Regions from separate parts of the Streptomyces sp. 12E genome, predicted to be linked through region 1. Evidence: riboswitches for the same ligand, from Rfam matches in the RefSeq annotation. Region 1 holds a riboswitch; each other region holds the start of a gene.

Region 1 (10,367 bases):
CTCACGCCCACGGGCCGAGGTCAAGTCCGAACTCTCCGCGTTCTTCCACTCGCTCGGCCACCAGTGCACCTTCGCCCAAGGAGGCTACGGGTGATCCACCCCCACATCGCCGACGCCCTCAAAGTCCCGGACCTCGTCCGGCTCACCGACGGCCTGGTCCTGCTGCGGTTCGAGTCGATGAAGATCTACTCGGCTCTGGCCGCCGTCCGTCGTCTGCTGGAGCGGGGCACGGTCCGTCCGGGACAGACCCTGATCGACAGCTCCAGCGGCATCTACGCCTACGCCCTCGCCCTGGCCTGCCACCGGTACGGCATGCGGTGCCACATCGTCGCGTCCACCACCGTCGACGCCACCACCCTCGCTCAACTGGAGATCCTCGGCGCCACGGTGGAACAGGTCAGACCGTCGCGGAACCTCAAGCTCGACCAGGAACTGAGGGTGCGGCGGGTGCGCGAGATACTCGCCGAGCGCCCTGGCCACCACTGGATGCGCCAGTACCACGACGACGTCCACTACCTCGGCTACCGAGAGGTCGCCGACCGGATCGCGGCGGAGTTCCCGGCCGTACCGCTGACCGTCGTCGGCGGGGTGGGTTCCGGAGCTTCGACCGGCGGCATCGTGGAACACCTGCGCGTTGCGGACCCCTCGGTGCGCCTGGTCGGCGTCCAGCCCTTCGGCAGCGTCACCTTCGGCAGCCAGGACCATCACGATCCCGAGGCGATCATCGCCGGCATCGGCTCGTCGATCGTCTTCGACAACGTCCGCCACCACCTCTACGACACCGTGCACTGGCTGGACTTCACCCACGCCATGTCCGGCGCGGTCGCCCTGCTGCGCGAACACGCGGTGTTCGCCGGGCTGTCCACCGGCGCCGGCTACCTGACGGCGACGTACGAGGCCCGCCGTCACCCCGACCGACTGCACCTGGTGGTAGGGGCCGACACCGGACACCGTTACGTGGAGCGCGTGTTCGCCCGGCACGCCGAGGCCCTGGACCCGGCCGCGCTGAAACCCCTCGAGGTCCGCACTCCGGAGGAGATGGCCATGCCCTGGTCGAGGATGACGTGGCAACGCACTCCCCGTCCGGCCCGCTGGAAGGAGCAGGCGGCATGACCGTGGCCTGCCTGGAGTCACTGACCTTCGGCCTCGGCCGTCTGGTCCGCGCCGCCGACCGGCTCGGCGAGCGCCTGCTGCTCCTCACCCGGGCCCCCGCCTACTACGCCTACGAACTGGACCGGCTGCCCGCCGGCGCCCTCGACGTCGTCGTGACCGACACCTTCGACGTGGAACGAACCGCCGATCTGCTCCGGCGCACCCCGGGGCTGCGCGGCCTGATCAGTTCCACCGACACCTGGACTCTCACCGGCGCCGCCCTCACCGAACGCCTCGGCCTGCCCGGTCTCGATCCAGCCGTCCTGCGACTGACCCGGGACAAGGCCGCCGTACGCAACAGACTGCACGACGCGGGTCTCACCCGCGGAAGGGCCGTCGAGAACGCCGAGCCGGACCGCGAGGCACGCGGACTGCTGCTCAAGGAGGCGGGACTGCCGCTCGTGCTCAAGGACACGGCGGGCACCGGAAGCCAGAACGTGTGGCTGGTCCGGGACGAGGGCGAACTCGACGCGGCGCTGGCGGAGGCGTCCGGTCGGGACCTGAAAGGACGGTTGTTCGCCGAGCCCTATTTCAGCGGCCCGGTGTACAGCGCCGAGACGCTCACCTGGGACGGCCGCACCCGGCTGCTGGGCGTCTCCAGTCGGCTCATGTCACCGGAGCCGCACTTCCGGGAGGAGATCACCGCCTTTCCCGTCGCTTTTCCGGGCCCGCAGCGGACATCGCTGGAGCGCTGGCTCGACCGGGTGCTCGCCGCCGTCGGCTACACCGACCGGTTCTCGCACGTGGAGTTCGTGCTGACCGCCGACGGCCCGGAGGTGGTGGAGGTCAATCCCCGGATCGGGGGCGCGCTGGTCGGGGAGGGCATGTGCCGGGCGCTCGGCGTCAACATGTACGAGGCGATGATCGAGGCCGCGCTCGGCCGCCGCCCTCGTCTCATGGATGCGGACCTGCCCGGTGGTCCGGCCGTCGCCTTCGTTCTGGGCTATCCGGCCGCGCCCGGCGTGTTCGCCGGGGTCGCCGGGCTCGACCGGCTCACCGACATGCCGGGAACGCCCGCCTGGTACCCGGTCAAGCAGACCGGCGACCTCATCGAGCACCTCGGCGACAGCCGCGGCTACGCGGGCATCGTGTACGCCGAGGCGGAGACCGCCGAACTCGCCACCCACCGCGCGGTGGCCGCCGCGGGCGCCCTGCGGGTACTCACCGACCCGGCCGGCCGGGAGGCGCCCGGTGGGTGAGCGCACCACTCGGGGACCTGGTCTGCGGGCCTCGCTGTTTCCGCTCACCGGCCCGCTGCGGTTCCTCCTGCTCAGCTCGTTCCTCATTCCGCTCGGCAGCTTCATGGTCCTGCCGTTCATGTCGGTGTTCCTGCACGAACGGCTCGGGATGGGGCTCGGCACGGTCGGCGTCGTCCTGGCCGTGGCATCGCTCGTGCAGTTCTCCGGCGGCATCGTCGGCGGAGCCCTCGCGGACCGGATCGGACTGCGCCGCACGATGCTGTGGGCACTCGTCGTGCGCACCGTCGGTTTCGCCGGACTCCTGCTGGCCCTGCGCTGGCCGACCCTCGCGGTCTGGGCGCTGGTCCTGACGTGCTGCGGTGCCGCGCTCTACCTGCCCGCGAACAAGGCGTACCTGGTGCACGGCGTCGACGACGAGCGCCGCCCGGCGTTCCTGTCGGCGGGCAACGCGGCACTCAACGCGGGCATGGCCGTGGGCCCGCTGATCGCCGGGCCGTTCGTCCTCTCGTCACCCGGCTGGCTGTTCGCGGCCGTGACGACGCTGTTCCTCGCGATCACGGCGGGACACGCACGACTGCCAGGGACAACCACGGAGCACCCCGCCGGGCCGGAGGACACTGCCCCCTCGGGGCTCCTGGCCGGCGTGGCACTCCTGCCGTTCGCCGCCAACGCGCTCGCCTTCTACCTCTACTTCCACTTCCAGCACTTCCTGGCGGTGTACGCCGTCGAGCGCGCCTCCAGCGCGTTCTACAGCGTGGTGCTGCTGCTCTGCTTCACGCTGGTCATCGTCGTACAGCCACTCGCGTCCGGCCTGATCCGGCGCATGCCGTACGCCCTCGCCCTCGCGGTCGGCTTCACGGGGCTGGCGGCGGGCCTGGCCGTGCTGGCGGCCGGTACCCGGACGGCACTGCTGGCGGGCGGGGCGCTGATCACGCTGGGCGACATCGTGCTGTTCCTCAAGAACGACCTGGAGGCGCTGCGCCGCAGCCCCCGCTCCGACGCCGTGGTCTTCGGCCAGCAGCGGCTGGCCGCGGGCCTGGGCGCCTGCGCGAGCGGCGTGCTGGGCGGGCAGTTGTACGGCCTCGGCGAACGGGCCGGGCACACCGGCTGGTTCTGGCTGCTGGCAGCCGCCCAGTGTCTGCTGCTTCCCCCTCTGCTGCTCACGCTGCGCCGTCACACGGCGCAGCGCCCTGTCCCCGACGGCGACCATGAAGGAGCACTGACGCGCGATGACACGGACGGGCGGATTCCAGGACGATGACTTCTGGACCGAGTTCCACGACTTCCTCTTCTCCGAGCAGCGCCACGAGCAGGCCGAGGAATTGCTGGACACCTCTCCCCTGCTGGCCTTCCCGCAGGGGTCGCGCGTGCTGGACCTGTGCTGCGGGCCGGGGGTGTTCACCGTGCCGCTCGCCCGCCGCGGTCACCGCGTGACCGGAGTGGACCTGAGCCCGGCCATGCTGGACCGGGCACACAAGCGGACGGCCGACGCCGGTGCCGAGGTGACCTACGTACGGGCCGACGCCCGCGAGTACGAGGCACCGGGCGGCTTCGACGTCGTCCTCAACATGTTCACCTCCTTCGGGTACTTCGAGGATCCCGCGGACAACGCGCGCGTGCTGCGCACCATGCACACCTGCCTGGCTCCCGGCGGCACGCTCGTCCTGGACCTCGCCGGGAAGGAGCTCCTGGCCCGCAGGGTCACCCCGCCCAAGGTGGTGCGGCGGGGCGACGACCTGATGGTGCAGACCGACACCGTGCTGGACGAGTGGGCGCGGCTGCGCAGCGAGTGGGTGCTGGTCCGGGGTGAGCGGGTGACGCGGGCCACCTTGACGTGGTTCGTGTACAGCGCGGTGGAGCTGCGGCGGATGGTCGAGGAGGCGGGGTTCGGCCACGTGGAGGTCTTCGGCGGGTTCGACGGGCGCCCCTACGACGAGAGTGCCGAGCGGCTCGTCCTTCGGGCGGTCCGCGAAGCGTGAGGAAGGCGGGGCGTGCGGCCGGGTCCGCGCGCCCTTTGGCCATCGGCTCGAGCAAACGTAGGATCACCTGGTCATCGCCGCGACGGGAGACAGGAAGCCGGTGTGAATCCGGCACGGTCCCGCCACTGTGACCGGGGAGCGCCCCTCCGACACGCCACTGCGCACCGCGCGGGAAGGCGGAGGGAACGTCGATCCGGGAGTCAGGACACTGGTCCGTCGCGGGCCCGATCCGAGGAGCGCGGACTCCAGGAGGCTTCACGTGTCCCAGCTGTTCACCCCTGCCCGCACGCACGGGTTCCTTCGTGCCACGGCCGCTGCCGTGGCTCTTTCGTCAGTGCTGCTGACCACCGGCTGCGGTTCGTCCGACGGGAGCGGCGGGGACGCGAAGGCCACCGCGGCCGTGCCCGAGGGCTTCCCGGTCACCGTCGACAACTGCGGCGTGAGGACGACGTACGACGAGCCGCCGGCGCGGGTGGTCACCATCCACCAGCACCCGGCGGAGCTCATGCTCGCGCTCGGTCTGAAGGACCGCATGGTCGGCACGGCCTTCCCCGACTCCGCCGTCCTGCCCGAGCTGAAGAAGGACTACGAGGCGATCCCCGAGCTGGCGGAGAGGGAGCCGTCCTTCGAGAAGGTCCTGGACGCCGAGCCGGACCTCGTCTACGGAGGCTACGGCAGCGCCTTCGCCGAGAACGAGGGCCGCTCCCGCAAGGCGTTCGCCGACGCAGGCATCGACACCTACCTCAACCGCGAGTACTGCGGCGAGAAGCGGGTGACGATGAAGGACACCTACGACGAGATCCGCACCATCGGCAGGATCTTCGGTGTCCCGGACCGGGCCGACGAGCTGGTCGCCGACCTCGAGGGCCGCGTCGGCAAGGCCGCCGGCAAGGTCGGGGGCGAGCCCGGGGTGTCCGTCTTCGTCTACGACAGCGGTGACAAGAGCGCCTTCACCGCGGGCGGCAAGAGCCTGGGCACCGAGCTGATCCGGCTGGCCGGCGGCGAGAACGTCTTCGCCGACCTCGACGACGTCTTCGGCGACGTCTCCTGGGAGCAGGTCGTCGAGCGCAGGCCCGAGGTCATCGCCGTCTACGACTACGCCGGCGCCGGAAGCGTGGAGGAGAAGAAGAAGTTCCTGCTCTCCCAGCCCGCGCTCGCCGACGTGCCCGCCGTCAGGAACAAGCGGTTCGTCGTCCTGCCGCTGACCGCCACCCTGGTCGGCATCCGCTCGGCCTACGCGGTCGAGGACCTGGCCCGCGGACTGCACCCCGAGAGCTTCCGGTGACCCGGGCCGCCACCGACTCCTCCACCGAGCGGGCGGTTCCACGGCGGAAGGCCGACGAGCCGGGAGCGGGCCGTACGAGGTCGGCCGTCACGCTGCTCGTCCTCACCGCCCTGCTCGTCGTCTCCGCCACGGCGGGCCTCGCGATCGGCTCCGTCCAGGTGCCGCCCGGCCAGGTGTGGGGCATCGTGACGCACGCGCTGGGCGCCGACTGGCAGGATCCGGACTGGTCGCGGGCCCGGGAGACCATCGTGGTGGACGTACGGGCGCCGCGGGTGCTGCTCGGTGCGGTCACCGGCGCCGGCCTGGCGGTGATCGGCACCGCGCTGCAGGCCCTGGTGCGCAACCCGCTCGCCGAGCCGTACCTGCTCGGCGTCTCCTCGGGGGCGTCGCTCGGCGCGGTCTCCGTGATCGTGTTCGGGGTCGCCCTCTTCGGGCCGGCCTCCCTGCCGGCGGCCGCCTTCCTGGGCGCCCTGGGCGCGCTCCTGCTCGTGTACGCCACCGCCCGCACCGGCGGACGCATCACCTCGGCGCGGCTGGTGCTGTCCGGGGTGGCGGTCGCGGCGGTGCTCACCGCGGTCCTCGACCTGCTGCTGCTCACCACCGGCCGGGGCAACGAGGCCCGCGCGGTCCTCGCCTGGACCCTCGGCGGCCTCGGCGGGGTCGGCTGGGGCACCCTGTGGCTGCCGAGCACGGTCCTGCTGCTCGGTGTCGGCGTCCTCATGGCGCAGGCCCGCAACCTCAACCTGCTGCTGGCCGGCGAGGAGGCGGCCACCACGATGGGGCTGGACGTGGCCCGGTTCCGCGCCCGGCTGTTCGTGCTGCTCTCCCTCGTCACGGGCGTGCTGGTCGCGGCGGCCGGACCGATCGGCTTCGTCGGCCTGATGACGCCCCACATCGTGCGCCTGTTCGTCGGCGGCGACCACCGCCGGGTCCTGCCGACGGCGGCACTCGGCGGAGCGGTCTTCCTCGTCTGGGCCGACATCGCCGCACGGACGGTCGCCGCGCCGACGGAGATACCCGTCGGCGTGCTCACGGCCCTGTGCGGCGGGCCGTTCTTCCTATGGCTGATGCGCCGGGACGCCCGGCGCGGCACCGACCGAGGAGCGGCATGACCGCGACCGAACTGAGCGTCGACGGCGTCACGCTCACCGCCGGAGCCCGCCGCCTGGTGCACGACGTCTCCCTGACCGCCCGCCCGGGCGAGACCATCGGGCTCGTCGGCCCCAACGGCAGCGGCAAGTCCAGCCTCCTGCGCACCGTCTACCGCGTCCTGCGCCCCGACACCGGCCGGGTACGCGTCGACGGGGACGACGCCTGGGCGCTGCCGGTGCGGCGACTGGCCCGCACCGTGGCGGCGGTGGTCCAGGACTCGGCGGCCGACTTCGACCTCGCCGTCCGCGAGGTCGTCGCCATGGGCCGCACCCCGCACAAACGGCTCCTCGCCGGCGACACCGCCGAGGACGCCGAGATCATCGACTCCGCGCTCCTGGCGGCCGACGCCGTCCACCTGGCCGACCGCCCCTTCGACCGGCTCTCCGGCGGCGAGCGCCAGCGCGTCCTCATCGCGCGCGCCCTCGCCCAGCAGCCCACCCTCCTCGTCCTCGACGAACCCACCAACCACCTCGACATCCGCCACCAGCTGTCCGTGCTCGCCGCCCTGCGCCGCCTGCCCGCCACCGTGCTGCTCGCCCTGCACGACCTCAACCTGGCCGCCTACTACTGCGACCGCCTCTACGTCCTGCACGACGGCGAAGTCACCGCCTCCGGCCCGCCCGCCGAGATCCTCACCCCGCAGCTTCTGGCCGAGGTCTACGGAGTGGCGGCGGAAGTCGCCACCCATCCGCGCACGGGCGCCCCGCAGGTGACGTTCCTCCCCGGGGAACCACGCGGCTGAAGGGCCCGCCCGTGCCCCTGCCCGCCCGCGCCGCCTGGGCATGAGCGGGCGCGGGCCCGGAAAAGGCGGTCGGGGACCCCGGCCTCCGGGTGGCTCCCGCCCGGTGGTCGTCGGGCCGGCCGTCCGGGAGAGATCGCGATGCCGCGGGAGCGAAGCTTTGCGAACCGCTCACGATCACAGGGCAGTTCATGACGCACACCTTCGATCGTCGGATGGTCATACCGGAAAACACGTCCTCCCGGGCCGGTGCCGCCTGCCTACGGTGCCACCACCGGCCAGGGCGGGAGGCGCCGCCCCGTGCAGGCCGACGCAACCCACGAGAAGACCGAAGAGGGAGACGTCCATGGCAACTGTGGAAGTGTCGTTGAAGGAAGTCATGACCGTCGTCGAAGGGGCCCTCGGAGCGGCCCTCGTCGACTACTCCAGCGGCATGGCCCTGGGGACGCTGGGCGGGGGCAAGGACCTGGACCTGACCGTCGCGGCCGCCGGCAACACGGACGTCATCCGGGCCAAGGTGCGCACCATGGAACTGCTGGGGCTGACCAGCCAGATCGAGGACATCCTCATCACCCTCGACAGCCAGTACCACCTCATCCGGCTGGTCACCGGCCGCAGCGGCAACGGTCTGTTCCTGTACCTCGTGCTCGACAAGTCACGGTCGAACCTGGCGATGGCCCGCCACCAGCTCAAGCGGACCGAGCAACAGCTGGAAGTCTGAACGCCTCCGGGTCCCGGCCGACGCGCGCCCACGATGTGAAGAATTCTTCAAGTCACCACATCGACATGATCCCCATCCGCGGATGCGCGCCGCGCCGGGCGAGAAGGACCGGCGCGGAAGGGCCGGTCCGGAAAGACGGCACATCGTGCGGCGGCGCGTTCGCGGGGCGTCGCCGCACGGTGGAGAACATCCCCGACGCGGCAGGGAGTGCGCGCCCATGCGAGTCCCCCTCTACCAGGCCAAGGCGGAGTTCTTCCGCATGCTGGGACACCCTGTGCGCATCAGGGTCCTGGAGCTGCTGCAGCACGGGCCCGTGCCGGTGCGGGACCTGCTCGCCGACATCGACATCGAGCCGTCCAGCCTCTCGCAGCAACTGGCCGTGCTCAGGAGGTCCGGCATCGTCGTCTCGGTCCGGGAGGGATCCACCGTCCGGTACGCCCTCGCCGGTGGCGACGTCGCCGAACTGCTCCGCGCGGCCCGCCGAATCCTCACCGAACTGCTGGCCGGGCAGAGCGAGCTCCTGGCCGAACTCCGGCAGAGCGACGCGCCCTTGCCGCCGGCGCCCCGGAGCGGGCGGGGCTGAGGCCCCGGGGCCGTCACAGGTCGCCCGGCGCGTCCAGACCGGTCAGAGCGCCCACGGGGTCCGGGTCGGGGGTGCCGCGGGGCCACCAGTCGTCGTGGCCCGGCTCGGACTCGTAGGCGTACCAGAGGTGGTCGCGGCCGAGGCGGAGCTGGACGTGGCCCCGGGGGTGGGTCAGGTGGTTGCGCCAGGGGCGGAAGGCGGGGAGGTCGGCGGCGAGGAGGAGCGGGCGGGCGCGGTCGAAGCGGCCGGCCGGCGGGTCCCAGGGCTCCTCGAGGACGGCGAGGCCCGCCGGCCCGCCCTGACGCCAGGCGGCGACCGCGCGCGCCAGCTCGGCGGGGGTGCGGCCGGCCGCTCTGGCGAGGGAGGAGTACAGCGCGCGCGTCGCCCCGGTCAGACCGGAGCCGGGGCGGACGGCGGCGAGCCGCACCGCGTCCTGCCAGAGGGTGAGCCGGCCGACCGGGTCGCGGCCTGTGGTGAGCAGGGCGTGTGCGCGGGCGGCGGCGTCGGTGGCCAGCTGGTCCAGCGCGAACGGGTCCGGTCCGCCCGGGGACGCGGGGTACGCGGGCGGCTGCTCGGGGTGCGGCGGCGGGGGCAGCGGGGCCGGGAGCGGGGGGAGGGCGCGGTCCCGTCGGGCGAGGACCTCGGCCGCCCGGAGGCCGGGCAGGGGTTCCGGTTCCTTGTCCTGGGCGGCGCGGGCCGCGCGGGCGGCGCTGAGCCGGGACAGCGCGTCGACCACCTCGCGCTCACCGCGTCCGCGCAGCAGGAGCAGCACGAACGGGTCGGCGTCGAGCAGCCGGGCCGTCTGGTAGCAGAGGGCGGCGGCGTGCTTGCAGGGGTGGCCGGCATCGGGACAGCTGCACTGCGGGGCGAGGTCGCCGGGACCGGGCAGCAGCGGGACCCCGCAGTCGGCGAGGGACGGGGGCATCTCCTTGTCCAGCAGCGCCGCGATGTGGCCGGGGCGGTCGGCGGCGGCGTCCAGGAACCGCTCCCAGTCGGCGTCCGTGAACGTCCGCAGCCGCACCTGTACGCGGTACGGCCGCGGGCGGCTGCCCCGCACGTACGCGAGCACGAGTCCCGGCGTGACGGTGACGGCGTCGACGTGTCCCTGCCCGGCGTACCCGCGTCCGCGGGCGAGTCGGGCGGCGTCCAGCGCCCCCTCCTCCAGCGCCGTGACCCATGCGTCGCCCCACCAGGTCCCGGCGAAGCCCTCGCCGTCCGAGGCACGGGGCGGGAACGCCGGGAAGGTGCGGCGCAGATCGCCGTCGCGGGCGGGGGCGGCCATGGAGCGGGGGGCGACGGGTGCGGGCGGTGCGGTGTCCCGCGGGGTGCGGGACGGACGTGTGCCGGCGTCCTCCGCGGCCCCGTCCCGGGCGCGGGGGGCCGGAAGGCCGCCGGGCGGGCGCGCGTCGTCAGGCGTCGCGGGGGCGCCGCCCCGGCCGGGGGCGGCGTCGGTCCGCGGGTCCGGTCCGGGCATGCGGAAGGCGTCCGCGAGCGACTCCCGTACCTCACGGGCCCGGGCGTCGGCGGCCCGGTCGCCGCGGGTCGTGCGCGGGACCA
Region 2 (10,367 bases), 1.2 Mb from region 1:
GAACCGATGCGCGTCCCCTTCGGCTTGAGCGGGATGGCCCGGAACTGGATCACCCCGTCGTTCGCCTCGATCTCGAACTCGCGCGGGGCCCAGCCGCTGGCGACCTTGGCCAGCGCCTCGTCCACCGGCCCACGGGAGGGGGCCAGTTCGGCGGTGGTCTGCCCGAGGTGATGGCCCACCAGGTCGGCGGCGAGACCCATGCGGTGGTACGCGGACAGGGCGTTCGGGGAGGCGTACTGGACGATGCCGTCGGCGTCGAGCCGGATCAGCCCGTCGCCGACGCGGGGCGAGGCGTCCATCTCGAGCTGCTGGTTCGCGAACGGGAAGGATCCGGCCGCGATCATCTGCGCGAGGTCCGAGGCGCTCTGGAGGTAGGTGAGCTCCAGCCGGCTCGGGGTGCGCACGGTGAGCAGGTTGGTGTTGCGCGCGATGACCCCGAGGACGCGCCCCTCACGCCGCACGGGGATGGACTCGACCCGTACGGGAACCTCCTCGCGCCACTCCGGGTCCCCCTCGCGCACGATCCGGCCCTCGTCCAGGGCCGCGTCCAGCATGGGACGGCGTCCGCGCGGGACGAGGTGGCCGACCATGTCGTCCTGGTACGAGGTCGGGCCGGTGTTGGGCCGCATCTGGGCGACGGAGACGTAGCGGGTGCCGTCGCGGGTGGGGACCCACAGGACCAGGTCGGCGAAGGAGAGGTCGGAGAGCAGCTGCCACTCCGAGACCAGCAGATGGAGCCACTCGAGATCGGTGTCGTCGAGGGCGGTGTGCTGGCGTACGAGTTCGTTCATGGAGGGCACGTCAGCGAGCGTACCCGGCGGTCCGCGGGGGCCTGAAACACCCGCGGGCCGCGGCGCCTGGGAGGGACCCTCAACCCTCCCGGCACCGCAGCCCGGAGCAACATCGGCCGTGGGGTGTGCGGTCCCGGTCGGCCGAGGGACGAGGAGCCGGGGCAGTCAGGGCAGAGAGCTCCGGTTCCTCGGTTCCGCCTTCCTGTGCGGGGAAGGCAGGCTTGTCGTGCCTTGCTACGCATTGTGGACTAGACCACTGTCCCTGTAAATGCGTCGGACGCCGTTCTTCGGTTCCTGGTCGGCGGGTTGCCGCCGGCCCGGACCCGCGGGCTTCCGTCATGCAGCCTAACCCGTGGGGTTCCCGCGTGGGACCGGTCGGCGGGGTCGATTTCGGCGCGCGGCCCCCGCACCCGCTCTGTTAGATTGAGATTGGTCTAAACCACATTGCACCACCGCACGGACCCGTGCTGACGGGTCCGGTCCCAGTCGAGTCCTCCTCAAGATCGGCAGGCCCACCGTGGAAGTTGTCATCGTTGCGGACGCCAAGGCGGGCGGCGAGCTCGTCGCCGAGGCCATGGCGCAGCTCCTGCGGCGCAAGCCCGACGCCCTGCTGGGCGTGGCCACCGGCTCGACGCCGCTGCCCGTCTACGAGGCACTGGCGGCCAGGGTGCGCTCCGGTGGCGTGGACGCCTCCCGGGCCCGGATCGCCCAGCTCGACGAGTACGTGGGACTGTCCGCCGACCACCCCGAGTCCTACCGCTCGGTGCTGCGGCGCGAGGTGCTGGAGCCGCTCGGCATCGGCATGGACGCCTTCATGGGCCCCGACGGCACGGCCGAGGACGTGCAGGCCGCCTGCGAGGCGTACGACAAGGAGCTGGCCGGGGCCGGCGGCGTGGACCTCCAGCTGCTCGGGATCGGCACGGACGGGCACATCGGGTTCAACGAACCGTGCTCCTCGCTCGCCTCCCGCACCCGGATCAAGACGCTGACCGAGCAGACCCGGGTGGACAACGCCCGCTTCTTCGGCGGCGACGTCGACCAGGTCCCGCACCACGTCATCACCCAGGGCATCGGCACCATCCTGGAGGCCCGGCACCTGGTCCTGCTGGCCACCGGCGAGGGCAAGGCGGACGCGGTCGCCGCGACCGTCGAGGGGCCGGTGGCGGCGGTGTGCCCGGCGTCCGCGCTGCAGCTGCACCCGCACGCCACGGTGGTCGTCGACGAGGCCGCCGCCGCCAAGCTGAAGCTCGCCGACTACTTCCGCCACACCTACGCGAACAAGCCGGACTGGCAGGGCATCTGAGCGCCCCTCCGTGGTCTGGACCATCCCTCGTCCCAGGGGTATACAAAGGGGATCACGGAGCGTGCGGGGCGCACCCCCGCCCCGAGCCGTGCCACGATGTCAGCCGTGGCCGACGGTGATGTCGGTCGTTTCGGCACTCGAAGCCGGGAAGGCAGAGCATGAGCACCGACGTCAGCAGTGCGGAGAACGCGGGTGGGACCACGGTCCGTACGGCGCGTGTGCCCAAGTACTACCGGCTGAAGAAGCACCTGCTCGACATGACCGAGACGGCGCCGCCCGGCACGCCGGTCCCACCCGAGCGCACCCTGGCGGCGGAGTTCGACACCTCCCGCACCACCGTGCGCCAGGCGCTCCAGGAGCTGGTGGTCGAGGGGCGCCTCGAGCGCATCCAGGGCAAGGGCACCTTCGTCGCGAAGCCCAAGGTCTCCCAGGCGCTCCAGCTCACGTCGTACACCGAGGACATGCGCGCCCAGGGTCTGGAGCCCACCTCGCAGCTGCTGGACCTCGGCTACATCACCGCCGACGACCGGCTCGCCGGGCTGCTCGACATCACGGCCGGCGGGCGGGTGCTGCGCATCGAGCGGCTGCGCATGGCCAACGGCGAGCCGATGGCCATCGAGACCACCCATCTGAGCGCCAAGCGTTTCCCCGCGCTGCGCCGCAGCCTGACGAAGTACACCTCCCTCTACACCGCCCTCGCCGAGGTGTACGACGTCCATCTCGCGGAGGCCGAGGAGACCATCGAGACGTCCCTGGCCACCCCGCGCGAGGCCGGTCTGCTCGGCACTGACGTCGGCCTGCCGATGCTGATGCTGTCCCGGCACTCGCGGGACCGCGGCGGACAGCCGGTGGAGTGGGTGCGGTCGGTGTACCGGGGCGACCGGTACAAGTTCGTCGCCCGTCTGAAGCGCCCGCAGGAGTGACGCCGACGGCTCCCGTGCCGGGGGGCCGAGCCGCCTTTGAAGCGCCCCGCGAACCCCGGTGAAACGGGCGGTCGGCGAGGTTTTCGCCGCTGCCGCCCCTCGGTCGGGCCGCTTGTCGGGCACCGCTCCGCCGACGAGGGGTTACGGCCGCACCGCACCCTGACCTAGATTTCCCTGCGCACCACCGCCGGTGATCAGTGAGGGGACGGGAGCCGTCTGATGTCACAAACCCCAGAAACCAGAGGAGGGCAGGTGGTGACGCCCGTCCGCGTCGTCATCGCCCTCTGTCTCGTCGCACCGTTCGTGGCCATGCTGTGGGTCGGTTCGTACGCCAAGACCGACCCCGTCGTCATCGGCATTCCGTTCTTCTACTGGTATCAGATGCTGTGGGTGCTCCTCTCCACCGCGCTGACGATGGTCGCGTACAAGCTCTGGCAGCGTGACCAGCGCGCCCGCTCGGCCTCGAAGGGCGGTGCGTCGAAGTGAACGACGGCGTGAACGGCGTGGCACTCGCCGTCTTCATCTTCTTCTTCGTGCTGGTCACGGCCATGGGATTCATGGCCGCACGCTGGCGCAAGGCCGAGAACGAGCACAGCCTCGACGAGTGGGGACTGGGCGGGCGGTCCTTCGGGACCTGGGTCACCTGGTTCCTGCTCGGCGGCGACCTGTACACCGCGTACACCTTCGTGGCCGTGCCAGCGGCGATCTACGCGGCGGGCGCGGCCGGCTTCTTCGCGGTGCCGTACACGATCCTGGTGTACCCGCTGATCTTCACCTTCCTGCCCCGGCTGTGGTCGGTGTCGCACCGGCACGGCTATGTGACGACGTCCGACTTCGTGTGCGGCCGGTTCGACTCCAAGGGGCTGTCGCTGGCCGTCGCGGTCACCGGCATCCTGGCCACGATGCCGTACATCGCGCTCCAACTGGTCGGCATCCAGGCCGTGCTGGACGTGATGGGCGTCGGCGGCGGCGAGGACACCAACTGGTTCGTCAAGGACCTGCCGCTGCTGATCGCCTTCGGTGTGCTGGCGGCGTACACGTACTCCTCGGGTCTGCGGGCGCCCGCGCTGATCGCGTTCGTCAAGGACACGCTGATCTACCTCGTGATCGCGGTGGCGATCATCTACATCCCGATCAAGCTGGGCGGCTTCGACGAGATCTTCGCCTCCGCGAGCGAGGCGTACAGCCAGACCAACCCGGCCACGGGCGCCCCGCGCGGGGCGCTGGTACCGGGCGAGGCGGGCCAGTGGACGTACGCCACGCTGGCGCTCGGCTCGGCGCTCGCGCTGTTCATGTACCCGCACTCGATCACCGCGACGCTGTCCTCGCGCAGCCGTGAGGTGATCCGCCGCAACACCACGATCCTGCCGCTGTACTCCCTGATGCTGGGCCTGCTGGCGCTGCTCGGCTTCATGGCGATCGCGGCCGGGGTCAACGTCAGCAACGGCCAGCTGGCGATCCCGCAGCTGTTCGAGAACATGTTCCCCGACTGGTTCGCGGGCGTGGCCTTCGCGGCGATCGGCATCGGCGCGCTGGTGCCGGCGGCGATCATGTCGATCGCGGCGGCGAACCTCTTCACCCGCAACATCTACAAGGACTTCATCAAGCCGGACGCGACACCGAAGCAGGAGACCCAGGTCTCCAAGACCGTGTCCCTGCTGGTGAAGGTGGGCGCGCTGGCCTTCGTCCTGACCATGGACAAGACGGTCGCCATCAACTTCCAGCTGCTGGGCGGCATCTGGATCCTGCAGACCTTCCCGGCGCTGGTGGGCGGTCTGTTCACCCGCTGGTTCCACCGCTGGGCGCTGATCGGCGGCTGGGCGGTCGGCATGGTCTACGGCACGGTCGCCGCGTACGGGGTGGCCTCGCCGACGCAGAAGCACTTCGGCGGGTCGTCGAAGGAGATCCCGGGCATCGGCGAGATCGGTTACATCGGCCTCACCGCGTTCGTGCTCAACGTCCTGGTCACGGTCGTGCTGACCTTCGTCATGCGGGCCCTCAAGGCGCCCGAGGGCGTCGACCGGACCAAGCCGGAGGACTACACGGCGGACGCGGGCGACCCCGGCGTCCAGGCGGAGCTTCCGCCGGCCACGGCGGGCAGCGCCCACTGACGCGACGGGTACGACGACGGGCCGCCGGGAAAACCGGCGGCCCGTCGTCGTACCCGTCCGGCACACTCCGCTCATGGACATCGTCATCCGGCCGGTGGAACCCGGCGAGCACGAAGAGCTCGGTGAGATCACCGCCCAGGCCTATCTGCTGGACGGACTGCTGGACTTCGGGGGGAGCGACCCCTACCTCGGGGAGCTGCGGGACGTGGGGAAGCGGGCGGCCGCCGCCGAGGTGCTGGTCGCCGTGGCGAACGGGACGGTGCTGGGCGGAGTGACCTTCGTGCCGGGTCCCGGCCCGATGGCCGACATGGCGCGGCCGGGCGAGGCGGAGATCCGGATGCTCGCGGTCGCCCGTGCGGGGCGGGGGCGGGGCGCCGGGGAGGCCCTGGTGCGCGCCTGTGTGGACCGGGCGCGGGCCGTCGAGGGGTGCGGACGGGTCGTGCTGTCGACCCAGCGCACCATGCGTGCCGCCCACCGCGTCTACGAGCGGCTCGGTTTCACCCGCTCCCCGGAGCGCGACTGGAACCCCCTGCCGGAGCTGGACGACATCACCCTCCTCGCTTACGAGTTGACGCTCTGACACCTCCGCGACACAACATATGGGGTTGTCGGCGGCGCCTGACACAAGATGTATGCTCATGCTCGCTGTCGTCGCAGGGGAATCCGGTGTGAATCCGGAACTGTCCCGCAACGGTGTACCCATGCCCGCCCTCGCCGAGGTGCGCGCACGGGCGTCAGTCCGAGGACCTGCCGACAGTGCGCCCGGCCGTCCGGTCCGGGTGCCTGGACGTCCGGGCCTCGCGGAATGGGCCGGTGGACGCGACGCCGTGTGCGCTCGTGTGCTGCCCCCTGCCCTCCTCGAGGCCCCGTGCCGAGCGAGGGAGAGCCCCACGTGACCATCGCGCCAGCCGATCCGGCCTCAGCGACCGACGTGACCGAGGAGAGCGGCGGCCCCGGTGCCGCGCTGCTGCGGACCCTGACCGAGCTGACCGCCGACCTGCCGGACGCCGACCCCGGCCGGGTCGCCGCCGCCGCGCTGCGCGGCCGGTCCGCCTCCGCCGACGCGGCGGAGCTGCGGGAGCTGGCCACCGAGGCGGCGGCCGGGCTCATCTCCGAGGACCCGGCCTACTCCCGGCTCGCCGCCCGGCTGCTCACCGTCTCCATCCGCGCCGAGGCCGCCTCACAGGGCGTCACCTCGTTCACCGAGTCGGTCGCGACCGGGCACCGCGAGGGCCTGATCGCCGACCGGACCGCCGGGTTCGTCCGGCTGCACGCCGTCCGCCTGGACGCGCTGATCGACCCCGGGGCCGACGACCGCTTCGGTTACTTCGGCCTGCGCACCCTGCACAGCCGCTACCTGCTGCGGCACCCGGTCACCCGCAAGGTCGTCGAGACGCCCCAGCACTTCCTGCTGCGGGTCGCCGCCGGACTCGCCGAGGACGACAGCGCGCGCTCCCTGGACGAGGTCACCGCGCTCTACGGGCTGATGAGTCGTCTGGACTACCTGCCCTCCTCCCCCACGTTGTTCAACTCCGGCACGCGGCACCCGCAGATGTCGTCCTGCTACCTCCTCGACTCCCCCAAGGACGAGCTGGACTCGATCTACGACCGCTACCACCAGGTCGCCCGCCTCTCCAAGCACGCCGGCGGCATCGGCCTGTCCTACTCCCGCGTCCGCGCCCGGGGTTCGCTGATCCGCGGCACCAACGGGCACTCCAACGGCATCGTCCCGTTCCTGAAGACGCTCGACGCCTCGGTCGCCGCCGTGAACCAGGGCGGGCGGCGCAAGGGGGCGGCGGCGGTCTACCTGGAGACCTGGCACTCCGACATCGAGGAGTTCCTGGAGCTGCGCGACAACACCGGCGAGGACGCCCGCCGCACGCACAACCTGAACCTCGCGCACTGGGTGCCGGACGAGTTCATGCGCCGGGTGGACGCCGACGGGCGGTGGTCGCTGTTCTCCCCGGCGGACGTGCCCGGACTGGTCGACCTGTGGGGCGAGGAGTTCGACGCTGCGTACCGGGCCGCCGAGGCGGCGGGCCTGGCGAAGAAGACCCTCCCGGCCCGCGAGCTGTACGGCCGCATGATGCGCACCCTCGCGCAGACCGGCAACGGCTGGATGACCTTCAAGGACGCCGCCAACCGCACGGCGAACCAGACGGCCGAGCCGGGTCACGTCATCCACTCCTCGAACCTGTGCACCGAGATCCTGGAGGTCACCGACGACGGGGAGACGGCGGTCTGCAACCTGGGGTCGGTCAACCTCGGCGCCTTCGTGGCGGACGGGGACGTCGACTGGGAGCGCCTCGACGAGACGGTGCGCACGGCCGTGACGTTCCTCGACCGGGTCGTCGACATCAACTTCTACCCGACCGAGCAGGCGGGCCGTTCCAACGCCAAGTGGCGCCCCGTCGGTCTCGGCGTCATGGGCCTGCAGGACGTCTTCTTCAAGCTGCGGCTGCCCTTCGACTCCCCGGAGGCGAAGGCCCTGTCCACGAGGATCGCCGAGCGGATCATGCTCGCCGCGTACGAGACCTCCGCCGACCTCGCCGAGCGCTGCGGCCCGTTCCCGGCCTGGGAGAGGACCCGTACCGCCCGGGGCGTGCTGCACCCCGACCACTACGACGTCGAGCTCACCTGGCCGGAGCGCTGGGCGGCGCTGCGCACGCGGATCGCCTCCGTCGGGATGCGCAACTCGCTGCTCCTCGCGGTCGCGCCCACCGCCACCATCGCGTCGATCGCGGGCGTGTACGAGTGCATCGAGCCGCAGGTGTCCAACCTGTTCAAGCGCGAGACGCTGTCCGGCGAGTTCCTCCAGGTCAACTCGTACCTGGTGGACGACCTGAAGCGGCTCGGCGTGTGGGACGCCCGCACCCGTGAGGCACTGCGCGAAGCCAACGGCTCCGTGCAGGGCCTCGCGTGGATCCCCGAGGACGTGCGGCGGCTGTACCGCACCGCCTGGGAGATCCCGCAGCGCGGTCTGATCGACATGGCCGCCGCCCGCACTCCGTACCTCGACCAGGCCCAGTCGCTGAACCTGTTCCTGGAGACGCCGACCATCGGCAAGCTCTCCTCGATGTACGCGTACGCCTGGAGACAGGGCCTGAAGACCACGTACTACCTGCGCTCCCGCCCGGCGACCCGGATCGCCCGCGCGGCGGCCCGGACCACCGTCCCCGTCCGGCAGGCGGCCGACCCCGATGCCGTCGCCTGCTCCCTGGAAAACCCCGAGTCCTGCGAGGCCTGCCAGTGATGACCAGCGAAACCAAGAACCTGCTCGACCCGGGCTTCGAGCTGACCCTGCGCCCCATGCGCTACCCCGACTTCTACGAGCGCTACCGGGACGCCATCAAGAACACCTGGCACGTGGAGGAGGTGGACCTCCACTCGGACGTGGCCGACCTGGCGAAGCTCAGCCCCGAGGAGCAGCACCTGATCGGCCGGCTGGTCGCGTTCTTCGCGACCGGCGACTCGATCGTGGCGAACAACCTGGTGCTGACCCTGTACAAGCACATCAACTCCCCGGAGGCGCGGCTGTACCTGTCGCGGCAGTTGTTCGAGGAGGCGGTGCACGTCCAGTTCTACCTGACCCTGCTGGACACGTACCTGCCCGACCCGGACGACCGGGCGGCGGCCTTCGCGGCCGTGGAGAACATCCCGTCCATCCGGGAGAAGGCCGAGTTCTGCTTCCGGTGGATGGACTCGGTGGAGAAGATCGACCGGCTGGAGACGCAGGCGGACCGCCGCCGCTTCCTGCTGAACCTGATCTGCTTCGCCGCGTGCATCGAGGGCCTGTTCTTCTACGGGGCGTTCGCCTACGTCTACTGGTTCCGCGGCCGGGGCCTGCTGCACGGTCTGGCGACCGGCACCAACTGGGTGTTCCGCGACGAGACGATGCACATGTCCTTCGCCTTCGACGTGGTCGACACCGTGCGCAAGGAGGAGCCGGAGCTGTTCGACGAGCAGCTCGGTCAGCAGGTCACCGACATGCTGCGCGAGGCGGTCGAGGCGGAGCTGCAGTTCGCGCGTGACCTGTGCGGGGACGGGCTGCCGGGCATGAACACCGAGTCCATGCGGCAGTACCTGGAGTGCGTCGCCGACCAGCGGCTGGTGCGGCTGGGCTTCGCCCCGGTGTACGGCTCGGAGAACCCGTTCTCCTTCATGGAGCTCCAGGGCGTGCAGGAGCTGACGAACTTCTTCGAGCGGCGCCCGTCCGCGTACCAGGTCGCCGTGGAGGGCACGGTCGACCTGGACGAGGACTTCTAGGACGCCGTGCGCCCCGGCGCCGTCTCACGCCGCCCTTGCGGTGCGGTGTGAGGCGGCGCCGCACGCCGGGCGGGCGGCGGCCGGTACGCCACGGCGCTCGGCGGCGGCGCGGGCGGCCCCGGCCCGCTCGATCTGCCGGTCGATCCGCCGCTCGCGCACGATGCCGAGCAGGGCGGGCCAGGTCATGAAGACGAACAGGCCGAGAACGGCCACCATCGCGGTCAGTGCTTCCCTCTGCGTCGTATCCATGGACACCACTGTCCCGCCCGACACTCCTTACCGACAGTGGCAGGACTGCCGTACACCCTCGATTTACTGCCAGGGGCGCGGCACACTGGAGCCATGCTCCGGAATGTGGCCGCCGTCCTCCTCGACGGTGTGAATCCTTTCGAACTCGGCGTCGTCTGCGAGGTCTTCGGCGTCGACCGCAGCGACGACGGCCTACCGGTCCACGACTTCGCCGTCGTCTCGGCCGACGGTCCCGTGGTGCGCACCAACACGGGCTTCTCCCTCCAGGTCGAGCACGGTCTGGAGCGCCTGGAGACGGCCGACCTCATCGCCGTGCCCGCCGGCGCCTCCTACGTCTCCCGGGATTTCCCGCCCGAGCTGCTGGACGCCCTGCGCCGGGGCGTGGACCGGGGCGCGCGGGTGCTGAGCGTCTGCTCCGGGGTGTTCGTCCTCGCCGCCGCCGGACTCCTCGACGGCCGGCGCGCCGCCGCCCACTGGAAGCACGCGGAGGAGCTGACCAGGCGGCACCCCCATCTGACGGTCGAGCCGGATGTGCTCTACGTCGACGAGGACCCGGTGATCACCTCCGCGGGAACCGCCGCCGGCATCGACGCCTGTCTGCACCTGGTGCGCAAGGAGCAGGGCTCGGAGGTCGCCAACAGGATCGCCCGGCGCATGGTGGTGCCCCCGCACCGCGACGGCGGGCAGGCCCAGTACATCGAGCGCCCGCTGCCGCGGTCCGGGG
Region 3 (10,367 bases), 4.4 Mb from region 1:
GTCCTCGCCGTCGACGTACAGCGAGCCCGGAGGCTCGCCCCACGCCTGACGCATCCCGTCCCGCAGCTCCGGGTCCAGCTTCTCGAACCAGGCCCGGTAGTCCGCCAGCGGCACCCGCGCGGGCGCGGCGGCCAGCTGCTCCTCGGTCAGCCACTCGACGTCGTGGCCGCCGGCCTCGATCAGCCGGTGGATCAACTCGTCCCCGTTGTCCGGATATTCGGTCAGGGAATAGCCCGCCTCCCGCAGCGCGTCCAGCACCCGCACCGCCGAGGCGGGGGTGTCGAGCCCCACCGCGTTGCCGACGCGCGAGTGCTTCGTCGGGTACGCGGTGAAGACGAGCGCGAGCTTCTTCTCGGCGTTCGGCTTGTGCCCCAGCCGGGCGTGCCGCACGGCGATCCCGGCCACCCGCGCGGCCCGCTCCGGGTCGGCGACGTACACCGGGACGTCGTCGGGGCCCTGCTCCTTGAAGGAGAACGGGACGGTGATCAGCCGGCCGTCGAACTCGGGGATGGCGACCTGCATCGCCGCGTCCATGGGGGACAGGGCGGCGTCGGACTCCTCCCACGCGGCGCGCGAGGAGGTGAGGCAGAGCCCCTGCAGCACCGGCACGTCCAGGTCGGCGAGCGCCCCGACGTCCCAGGCCTCCTCGTCACCGCCCGCCGACGCCTGCGAGGCGTGCGTGCCGCCGGCCGCGAGCACGGTGGCGACCAGGGTGTCGGCCTTCGCCAGCAGCCCGTACAGCTCCGGGTCGGCGCCGCGCAGCGAACCGCAGTACACGGGCAGGGCGTTGGCGCCCCGCGCCTCGATCGCGTCGCACAGCGTGTCCACGAAGGCGGTGTTGCCGCTCAGTTCGTGGGCGCGGTAGAAGAGCACGCCGACCGTCGGGCGGCCCTGTTCCAGGGCGCGCTCGCCGTGGACGCCGTACTCCGGCATCTTCCGCGGCTCCTCGAAGCCCTCGCCGGTCAGCAGCACGGTGTCCGACAGGAACCGGGCCAGCTCGGTCAGGTTCTCCGGGCCGCCCTCGACGAGGTACCGCAGCGCCTGCGCCACCACACCGGCCGGCACCGTCGACTCGGCCATGAGCTCCGCGTCCGGCACGGTCTCCCCGCCGAGCAGCACCGCCGGGATCCCGGACGCTCTCAGCGCGGCGAGCCCGTCCTCCCAGGCGCGCTTGCCGCCCAGCAGCCGTACGACGGCGAGGTCCGCCCCGTCCAGCAGCGCGGGCAGCTCGTCCGCCACGTCCACGCGGGTCGGGTTGCCGATCCGGTAGGAGGCGCCGGAGGCACGGGCCGCCAACAGGTCCGTGTCGGCGGTCGACAACAACAACACAGTGCTCATGCGGGCGCTCCCGGTGGAATGAAGGGCAGTCCTTGTGGCGCGCCGGACTCGATGAGCCGCCACAGCGCGTCCGTGTCCGCGTGCTGTTCGATCAGGTCGCCGAGCCGGTCGAGCTGCTCCTCGCGCAGCGCGGCGAACGAGGTGTCGGGGGCCGGTACGAAGCGGCGGCCCGCGGCGGCGGCCACCTCGCGCAGGAAGGCCCGCCGGAAACCGTCCGACTCCAGCGAGCCGTGCCAGTGCGTTCCCCAGGTCTGCCCGACCCGGCAGCCGTCCAGGAAGGCTTCGCCTCCGAGGACTTCGGCGACCCCGTGATGGATCTCGTACCCCTCGACGGGTTCCCCGAGGGCCCGGCCGGCGGGCCGGGTGAGCGTCTTCTCGCGGGCGAACCGCACCCGCACGGGCAGGACGCCGAGCCCGTCGACGTGCCCCGCGCGGCTCTCGACCTCGTCCTCGATGTGTTCGCCGAGGATCTGGAAGCCCCCGCAGATCCCCAGCACGGGCCGTCCCTCGGCCGCCCGCCGCCTCAGCGCGTCCGCCAGCCCGCGCTCCCGCAGCCACCGCAGCGCCCGCACGGTCCCGCGGGTGCCCGGTACGACCACGAGGTCGGCGTCGGCGAGCTCCTCGGGCCGGTCCACGAACCGCACCACGACACCCGGTTCGGCGGCGAGCGCGTCCACGTCCGTGAAGTTGGACATCAGCGGCACCGCGCACACGGCGACCCGCAGCACGTCCTCACCGACCGGCGCGGCCACCGCGGACTCCCGCACGGCGCCGCGCAGCGACACCCTCAGTCCGTCCTCCTCGTCGATGCCGAGCCCGTGCCGGAACGGCAGCACGCCGTACGTCCGCCGCCCGGTCAGACCGTGCAGCATGTCGAGACCGGGTTCCAGGAGCGACACATCACCCCGGAACTTGTTCACCAGGAACCCGGCGACCAGCTCCTGGTCCTCGGGGGAGAGCAGTGCGACGGTGCCGAAGAAGGAGGCGAAGACGCCGCCCCGGTCGATGTCGCCGACCACGAGGACCGGCAGCCCGGCGTTCCGGGCGATCCCCATGTTCACGATGTCGGTGCGCCGCAGATTGATCTCGGCCGGGCTGCCGGCCCCCTCACAGATCACCGCGTCATACGTGCCCCGCAACCGCTCCAGACAGTCCAGCACCGTGCCGAGGAGCCGTTGCTGCCGCCCGCCGTGGTAGCCGCGCGCGCTCATCTCGCCGACCGGCCTGCCCAGCAGCACCACCTGGCTGGACCGCTCGCCGCCCGGCTTGAGCAGCACCGGGTTCATCAGCGCGGTCGGCTCGATCCGGCAGGCCTGGGCCTGCATGGCCTGTGCCCGCCCGATCTCGGCGCCCTCCCGCGTCACGAACGAGTTCAGCGACATGTTCTGCGCCTTGAACGGCGCGACCTTCACGCCGCGTCGCACCAGCCACCGGCAGATCCCGGCGGTCACCACGCTCTTGCCGGCGTCCGAGGTGGTCCCGGCGACCAGCAGCCCTCCACCGCTCATGACGCACGTCCCTTCATGACGCTCCGTACGGCGACGCCGGCCCCGAGCGCGAGCCAGCCGACCCGTCGTGAGAGCCGTACCGCCCGGTCGATGTCGGACACGGCCACGGCACGCCCGCCGCCGCCCAGGACGGGCCGGTGTTCGACCCGCCCGCCGTAGGAGAGGGTCCCGCCGAGCCGTACGCCGAGCGCGCCCGCGAAGGACGCCTCGACGGGCCCGGCGTTGGGGCTCGGGTGCTTCGCCGCGTCCGCGCGCCACGCCCGCACGGCCCCGCGCGGATCCGGCCCCGCGAGCGCGGCGAGCACGGCGGTCAGCCGCGCCCCCGGCCACCCGGCGACGTCGTCGAGGCGGGCGGAGGCCCAGCCGTAGCGGCGGTAACGGGGGGACTTGTGGCCGACCATCGCGTCCAGCGTGTTGACGGCCCGGAACCCGAGCAGTCCCGGCACCCCGGCGACGGCGCCCCACACCAGCGCGCCCACCACGGCGTCGGAGGTGTTCTCGGCGACGGACTCGACCACCGCGCGGGCGATCCCGTCGGCGTCCAGGGCCTGCGGGTCCCGGCCGCACAGGTGCGGCAGCCGTGCCCGGGCCGCCTCGACGTCCCCGGCCTCCAGCGCCCGTCCGATGGTGCGGGCCTCCCGGGCCAGCGAGGTCCCGCCGACGACGGCCCAGGTGGCGACACCGGTCAGGGCGACGGAGGCGGCGGGGGAGGAGCGCACGAGGCGTGCGGCCAGGCTCCCCAGCGCGACGGCCCCGCCGACGCACACGGCGGTGTGCACCGCGCCCCGGCCCCGGTCGTCCCGCCACAGCACCCGTTCCACGGCAGCCGCGGCCCGCCCGAAAGCGGCGACCGGATGTCCCCGGCGGGGATCGCCGAGCAGCAGGTCGCCGAGGAGGCCGGCGGCGGCGCCGTACGCGAACACGCGATCGGCACCCATGGGTCAGCCGGTGACGGAACCGGAGGGAGCGGCCCCGAAGCGGGGCGGGGTGTCGCTGATCGACCTCGGCAGGCAGCCGCGCATGGCGTTATGTCCTCACTCAGGGTGTCCGCGCCCTGGTTCGACGAGACCGGCGGTGAGAGTTCCTGGCTCCCGGGGTGTTCACCCCGGTGACAGTGGCGGGACCGCGCCGGAATCGCACCGGCTTCCTCTCCTGCCGCCGTAGTGGCTGAGGCAGTCCACCACGGTCCCGGAAGAGCCGTCAACTTGCCGTTGACCTGCGAGGCTGAAGTGTGCTGAGGCCCACAGAGGGGCTCCGGCGGGTGAACCCCGGGCGGGGACGCGTACACGCGGGCGGGCGGTGCGGGAGCCGGGGCTCCCGCACCGCCCGCCCGGACGGGTGCGGCCTGTGATCAGGCCATGATCAGGTAGATGCCGTATCCCACCGCCGCCGCGCACGCCGCGAAGCAGGCGTAGGCGCCGCTGACCGCCAGGGCCGCGGACCGGCCCTGGGCGGCGGACCGCTCGCGGCGGGACAGGCCGTTGATGCCGAGGGTGAACAGGCCCACCAGGGCCACGGTGACCACGAGGCTGACGCCGAAGACGGAGCCGAGGGCCGCCCAGTCGATCTTCACGGTGCTCTTCTTCCTTCGTACCGGATCTGCCGGGCCGCGGTCAGACGGTGGTCGTGGCCGACGGGGCCGCCGGATCGGCGGGCGCCGGCGCCGGGATGGTGGCCGAGAGGTCGTCGGGCACGGTGCCCGCCGGGGGCGGGGTCACCGCGGCCATCGCCTGCGTCACCACGCCGGACGGCTCCGCCTCCGGTGCCTCGTGGTCGTTGACGTTGGTGTGGTCGACGACCTCGCGCCGGGAGATCTTCCAGATCGCCGCGCTGGAGGCGACCAGGAAGACGGCCACGAGGGCGGTGCCCCAGCTGCCGAAGCCGCAGATCCACTCGGCGAGCGCCGCGACCAGGGCCGCCGCGGGCAGCGTCAGGCCCCAGGCGACGAACATCCGGGTGGCCGTCGACCAGCGGACGACACCGCCCTTGCGGCCCAGGCCCGCGCCCATCACGGAACCGGAAACGGAATGCGTGGTGGAGAGGGAGAAGCCGAGGTGCGAGGAGGCCAGGATGACCGTCGCGGCGCTGGTCTGGGCGGCGAAGCCCTGCTGCGGCTGGAGGTCGGTCAGGCCCTTGCCCATGGTGCGGATGATGCGCCAGCCGCCGAGGTAGGTGCCGAGCGCGATGGCGATGCCCGCGGAGAGGATGACCCACAGCGGCGGGTCGGAGTCGGGGGCGACGGCGCCGCCGGCGACCAGGGCGAGGGTGATGATGCCCATCGTCTTCTGGGCGTCGTTGGTGCCGTGGGCCAGGGAGACCAGGCCCGCGGAGGCGATCTGCCCGGCGCGGTAGCCCTTCTCGGAGGCCTTGCTGTCGGCCCCCCGTCCCAGGCGGTAGGTCAGCCGGGTCGCGAACATCGCGGCGAGTCCGGCCACCAGCGGGGCGGCGATCGCGGGGATCAGGACCTTGGTGACCAGCACGTCGCCGTGCACCGCGCCGAGGCCGGCGGAGGCGACGGTGGCGCCGATCAGACCGCCCATGAGGGCGTGCGAGGAGCTGGACGGCAGACCGACCAGCCAGGTCAGGAGGTTCCAGAGGATCGCGCCGACCAAGGCGGCGAAGATGACCTCGGGACGGATGCCGGACTCGTCGACGAGTCCTTTGGAGATCGTGTTGGCGACCTCCACCGAGAGAAAAGCACCGACGAGGTTCAGGACGGCGGACATGGCCACCGCAGCCTTGGGCCTCATCGCACCGGTCGAAATGGTCGTTGCCATCGCGTTCGCGGTGTCGTGGAAACCGTTCGTGAAATCGAACGCGAGTGCGGTTACCACCACAATCGCGAGGATCAGCGAGAAGCTTTCCATTTACCCAGGCAATCGTTCGAGGTCATTGGCTGGTCGAATGTAGGTAACCAGGGTGAACGGAAGATGAACTGGAACGGGCATCGTGGTGACCGTAAGAGGGGGTGGGCGCTCCGCCGGATGGCGGTGCCGCGGTGACGGGGGGCCGCCTGGCAGGATCACGGCATGGCTGAACGGCGAGGGGACGTGCGGGAGGCGGGGGACGCCCGGGACATGAGCGAGGAGGAGGCGCGCGCCTGGACGGAACTCGTCGGGACCGCGCGCCGGACCGTCGCCGACGGACTCGTCGTCGGCACCTCCGGCAACGTCTCGGTGCGGATCGGCGGGACCGTCCTGGTCACGCCGTCGGGGGTGCCGTACGACCGGCTGACGCCGGACGACGTGACGGGCGTCGACCTCGCCGGCCGGCAGGTCCTCGGCTCGCTCGTCCCCACCAGCGAGCTGCCCGTGCATCTCGCGGTGTACCGCACGACCGGCGCGCGCGCCGTCGTGCACACGCACGCCGTGCACGCGACGGCGGTCTCCACGCTCGTCGACGAGCTGCCGCTGATCCACTACATGGCGGCGGCACTCGGCGGGCCCGTCCGGGTCGCCCGCTACGCGACGTACGGCACGGACGAACTGGCCGAGAACATGCTCCGCGCCCTCGACGGCCGCACCGGTTGCCTCCTGCGGAACCACGGCACCGTCGCCCACGGCGCGACCCTCGCCCAGGCCTACGACCGCACGGCCCAGCTGGAATGGATGTGCCGCCTCTGGCTGACCGCCTCCTCCGTCCCGGGCCTGTCCCCGCACCTGCTGACCCCGGCGCAGGTGGCGGAGGCGGGGGAGCGGCTGCGGGGGTACGGGCAGCGGTCCGGCCCGTCCGGCGCCTGAGGGCGCGGCCCGCAGGGCCGAAGGGGTCCGGGGGCACGGCCCCCAGGGGCGGGAAGGGGCGGCGGGGCGGGACGACCCGCCCCGAACCCTCCGCCGGTGACCGCCCCCACTGGCCGGGTACACGTTCCGACATGACACTGGAGAACGTGCGCACTGTCAGAGCGACGGCCGCTGCCGTCACCGCCGTGATAGGCGCCGGCGCCGCCGCGGTGGCCGTCGGCCGGTACGCCAGCGACGCCGCGCTCAGGACGTCCCCGGGCGGCCCCCTGCCCACCGACCCCGGACTCACCGTCCACTCCACCGCCGCCGGCCAGGTGGCCCTCACCAGGGATCTCGCCACACTGCGGCCCGGACGCCACGGTCTCACCGGTGACGGCTTCCACGCGGTCGTCGGCCCCGTCCTGCCCGGCGCCCCGGACTCCGCCGACACCGTCGTGCGCCGCCTCGAACGCGTCACGTACGGCGCCCCGGAACCCGGCGACCGCGCCCGGCTCACCCCGAACGTGTACGTCGGCGACCCGGGAAGCGCCCTCGGCCTGGACCACACCGACCTCGACCTCCCCGGCGAACTCGGCCCCCTGCCCGCATGGTTCGTCCCGGGCGCCCGGGACACCTGGGTGATCGCCGTCCACGGCCTCGGCGCCACCCGGGAACACACCATGAACCTCATGGAGTTCCTGCACCGCCACCGCTTCCCGGTGCTCGCCCCCGCCTACCGGGGCGACCCCGGCGCGCCGCGCTCCCCGGACGGCCTCAACCACCTCGGCGAGACCGAGTGGCGCGACCTCGACGCGGCGCTCCACCACGCCGTGGACTCCGGCGCCCGGCAGGTCGTCCTGTACGGCTGGTCCACCGGCGCGACCATGGCGCTGCGCGCCGCCGCCCGCTCCGAGGTGCGCGCCCGCGTCGCCGGCCTCGTCCTCGACTCCCCGGTGCTCAGCTGGGAGGCGACCCTGCGCGCCCTCGCCACGGCCCGGCACACCCCGGGCGCGCTGCTGCCGCTCGCGGTCCGCGCCGCCCAGGGACGCACGGGCCTGTACGGCGACCGCAGGCCCGGCGCCGTCCACCTGGACCGGATCGCGGTCCCCACGCAGATCTTCCACGGCCCCGACGACACGGTGGCGCCCTGGCGGTTCTCCCGCCGCCTCGCCGCCGACCACCCGAACACCATCACCCTGCACACCGTCAGGGGCGCCTCCCACGGCGCGATGTGGAACGCCGACCCGCAGGCCTACGAAGAGGCGCTGCGGCGCTTCCTCACCCCCCTGATGTGACCGTGCGGAGAGGGCTCAGGACAGCCGGTGCCGAGGATTCCGTTTACGGCCGTACCAGTGGCCTGAACCCCTCCCTCCGACCGCGTCCGGAGCCGAGGCACGAGCCGTCCCGGCGTCCCCGTCGGCATTCCGTTTGGGTTTTCGGACCGTCACCAGGAAGACTGCACCCGTGACGTCCCGTATCCCGCGCGACTCCAGGCTCCGACTCGTCCGCCCGCGACCCCTGGCCGCCGCCCCCACGGCGGTGAACCGGCGCCGCTCGCGCCGCCCCGCGCCACGCCCCCCGGAGGGCACACCGGCCCCGGCGGAGCTGGCCAGAATGGCGCGTTCCGTTCTGGCCGCCGCGGCCCGCGTCGCCCGCTGGGCCGACGCCGCCCTCGGCCCCGGCGGGGACAGCGCCACCGCCGACGGCAAGGCCACCCTCTCCGACGCGACCGCCGAACGGGCGGCCCGCTCCCTGGGCCTGACCCCCGCTCAGGTCCGTGCCGACTGGGACACCGCCCGCCTGGCCGGCCTCATCGAGGTGCACGGCGACAGCGCCCGCCCGGGCTGGCGGCTGCGCGCCTGGGACCGCGACGACAGCGCCGTGCTGCGCGGCTGGGTCGCCCTCTGCGACGCCTGGTCGCTGGCCCACCCGGAACCCGAGGAGTACGAGGCCGCCGCCGTCGCCGAGGTCGTCACGGCCATGCCGCAGGTCCTCTCCTTCCTCCAGCTCTCCGCCGGCCCGGTCCCCGTGCCCCAGCTCCTCGACCTCCTCCAGCAGCGGGTGACCGAACTCCGCACGGAGCGCTGCGAGGTCGACTACGTCCAGCAGTCCGACCTCGCCCAGCCGGGGTCCGGGCTCCCCCGGGAACTCAGACCCAAGGTGCCGCTCCAGCGGCCCCGGCCCGCGAGCGCCGCGCCCGCCGCCGACGCCCCGCTCGAGCCGTTGCTCGACTGGGCGCTGCGCGCCCTCGCCTCCGTCGGCGCCCTCACCTACGGCGACGGGCAGGCCACGCTCACCCCGCTCGGCAGCTGGGCGGTGTGGGTCAAGCTGGAGCAGATCTGCGTCGCCGCGCAGAGCCCCGCCGGGAACATCGAGCAGGGCGCCGAGGACATGCTGCGCGGCTGCGCCCGGCTGCGCCCCAACGCGGCCCGCGCCGAGTACCGCGCCTGGCTCGCCGCCCGGCCGGTCGGCAGCGCCGTCACGGAGCTGATCGACGCCGCCCGGGGCGAGGACGCCCTGCTGCGCGGCCTCGCCTTCGAGGCGCTGCGCGTGGTCGGCGCCCCCGCCGAGCCCGAGGTCCGCACCGTGCTCGACGAGCCGACGCTGCGGCCGTACGCCCTGCTGTGGCTCGCCGAGCACGACGGCGCCGACCCCGAGGAGGCCCACGAGGTCCTCACCCGTGAGGAGGCCACCTGGCTGTGGGTGGACACCGCGGCCGCCGTCGCCGACCACGGCGAGGCCCCGCTGCTGGTCCGCCACCTGGAGTCCGCGGTCCAGCCGACCGTCCCCGCACTGCTCGACGAGGTACGCGCCGTCGGCCACCCGCGCACCGTCCAGGTCCTGGTCGCCCTGGCCGCCGCCCACCCCGACCCGGCTCTGGCCAAGGCGGTCCGCCGGGCCGCCTTCCAGGTGCACACCGGCGGCTGACCGGGGTCCGGCCCGGAGCGGGGCGCGGGTTCCGTCCCGGGCGGGCACGCGCCGGAGCCCGGATGCCGCCGGGGCCACGGTCCGTGCGGTCGCGGGAGCCGTGGTCCCGGTCCGCCTCTCCCCGGTGGTGTCCGCCGGCGCCGCCCACGAGGGCGGGTGCCCCGGCCGGACCCGCGCCCTTCGTCCCGTCGCCGCTCGGGCGCCCCGCCGCGTCCGGCGGCACCACGCCGTCGCCCCGCGCCGGCCGGGCGGCGCCCGCGCCCAGGAAAAGCGGTTGCACGGCCCCGTTAGAATGGCTCGCATGGCCATTCTCCTCGCGCATTAGACGGCGGGAACGTCCTCAGCCGCCCACCGCCACCCCACACCCGCCCAGGAGTCTGTCCGTGATCTCCGCCTCCGGCATCGAGCTGCGCGCCGGTGCCCGCGTCCTCATCGAAAGCGCCACCTTCCGCATCGCCAAGGGCGACCGCATCGGCCTCGTCGGCCGCAACGGCGCCGGCAAGACCACCCTCACCAAGGTCCTCGCCGGCCAGGGCATCCCCGCCGGCGGCACCGTCACCCGCTCCGGCGAGGTCGGCTACCTGCCCCAGGACCCCCGTACCGGCGACCTCGACGTCCTCGCCCGCGACCGCATCCTCTCCGCCCGCGGCCTCGACGTGCTGATCCGCAAGATGCGCGAGAACGAGCAGCGCATCGCAGGCGGCCAGGGCGCCACCCGCGAGAAGGCGCTCAAGCAGTACGAGCGCCAGGAGACCGAGTTCCTCACCAAGGGCGGCTACGCCGCCGAGGCCGAGGCCGCCACCATCGCCGCCGCGCTGAACCTGCCCGACCGCGTGCTCGGCCAGCCCCTGCACACCCTCTCCGGCGGCCAGCG

What was found. A riboswitch is a leader RNA that binds a small molecule or an ion and turns the genes downstream of it on or off. The one in region 1 is predicted to bind cobalamin.
Region 2: it holds a riboswitch for cobalamin, as region 1 does, so the genes downstream of both, ACZ8ZB_RS22745 (ribonucleoside-diphosphate reductase subunit alpha) here and ACZ8ZB_RS28135 (ABC transporter substrate-binding protein) in region 1, are expected to answer to the same signal.
Region 3: it holds a riboswitch for cobalamin, as region 1 does, so the genes downstream of both, ACZ8ZB_RS07970 (cobalamin biosynthesis protein) here and ACZ8ZB_RS28135 (ABC transporter substrate-binding protein) in region 1, are expected to answer to the same signal.

Annotation. Positions count from the first base shown of each region.
Region 1 covers NZ_JBVNCJ010000001.1:6,124,520-6,134,886, reverse strand. Annotated here, with positions in the region: gene ACZ8ZB_RS28160 (GHMP family kinase ATP-binding protein) at 1-94, shown strand, start outside; gene ACZ8ZB_RS28155 (cysteine synthase family protein) at 91-1,113, shown strand; gene ACZ8ZB_RS28150 (ATP-grasp domain-containing protein) at 1,110-2,351, shown strand; gene ACZ8ZB_RS28145 (MFS transporter) at 2,344-3,612, shown strand; gene ACZ8ZB_RS28140 (class I SAM-dependent methyltransferase) at 3,581-4,330, shown strand; cobalamin riboswitch at 4,384-4,561, shown strand; gene ACZ8ZB_RS28135 (ABC transporter substrate-binding protein) at 4,590-5,615, shown strand; gene ACZ8ZB_RS28130 (FecCD family ABC transporter permease) at 5,612-6,727, shown strand; gene ACZ8ZB_RS28125 (ABC transporter ATP-binding protein) at 6,724-7,509, shown strand; gene ACZ8ZB_RS28120 (roadblock/LC7 domain-containing protein) at 7,853-8,227, shown strand; gene ACZ8ZB_RS28115 (ArsR/SmtB family transcription factor) at 8,445-8,810, shown strand; gene ACZ8ZB_RS28110 (SWIM zinc finger family protein) at 8,824-10,367, opposite strand, start outside.
Region 2 covers NZ_JBVNCJ010000001.1:4,876,197-4,886,563, reverse strand. Annotated here, with positions in the region: gene ACZ8ZB_RS22775 (sensor histidine kinase) at 1-791, opposite strand, end outside; gene nagB (glucosamine-6-phosphate deaminase) at 1,309-2,094, shown strand; gene ACZ8ZB_RS22765 (GntR family transcriptional regulator) at 2,253-3,017, shown strand; gene ACZ8ZB_RS22760 (DUF3311 domain-containing protein) at 3,237-3,503, shown strand; gene mctP (monocarboxylate uptake permease MctP) at 3,500-5,128, shown strand; gene ACZ8ZB_RS22750 (GNAT family N-acetyltransferase) at 5,202-5,708, shown strand; cobalamin riboswitch at 5,721-5,897, shown strand; gene ACZ8ZB_RS22745 (ribonucleoside-diphosphate reductase subunit alpha) at 6,021-8,381, shown strand; gene ACZ8ZB_RS22740 (ribonucleotide-diphosphate reductase subunit beta) at 8,381-9,394, shown strand; gene ACZ8ZB_RS22735 (hypothetical protein) at 9,419-9,643, opposite strand; gene ACZ8ZB_RS22730 (helix-turn-helix domain-containing protein) at 9,737-10,367, shown strand, end outside.
Region 3 covers NZ_JBVNCJ010000001.1:1,680,726-1,691,092, reverse strand. Annotated here, with positions in the region: gene cobN (cobaltochelatase subunit CobN) at 1-1,338, opposite strand, end outside; gene ACZ8ZB_RS07975 (cobyric acid synthase) at 1,335-2,846, opposite strand; gene ACZ8ZB_RS07970 (cobalamin biosynthesis protein) at 2,843-3,784, opposite strand; cobalamin riboswitch at 3,906-4,043, opposite strand; gene ACZ8ZB_RS07965 (hypothetical protein) at 4,198-4,419, opposite strand; gene ACZ8ZB_RS07960 (inorganic phosphate transporter) at 4,460-5,713, opposite strand; gene ACZ8ZB_RS07955 (class II aldolase/adducin family protein) at 5,876-6,586, shown strand; gene ACZ8ZB_RS07950 (alpha/beta hydrolase) at 6,733-7,860, shown strand; gene ACZ8ZB_RS07945 (hypothetical protein) at 8,030-9,493, shown strand; gene ACZ8ZB_RS07940 (ABC-F family ATP-binding cassette domain-containing protein) at 9,877-10,367, shown strand, end outside.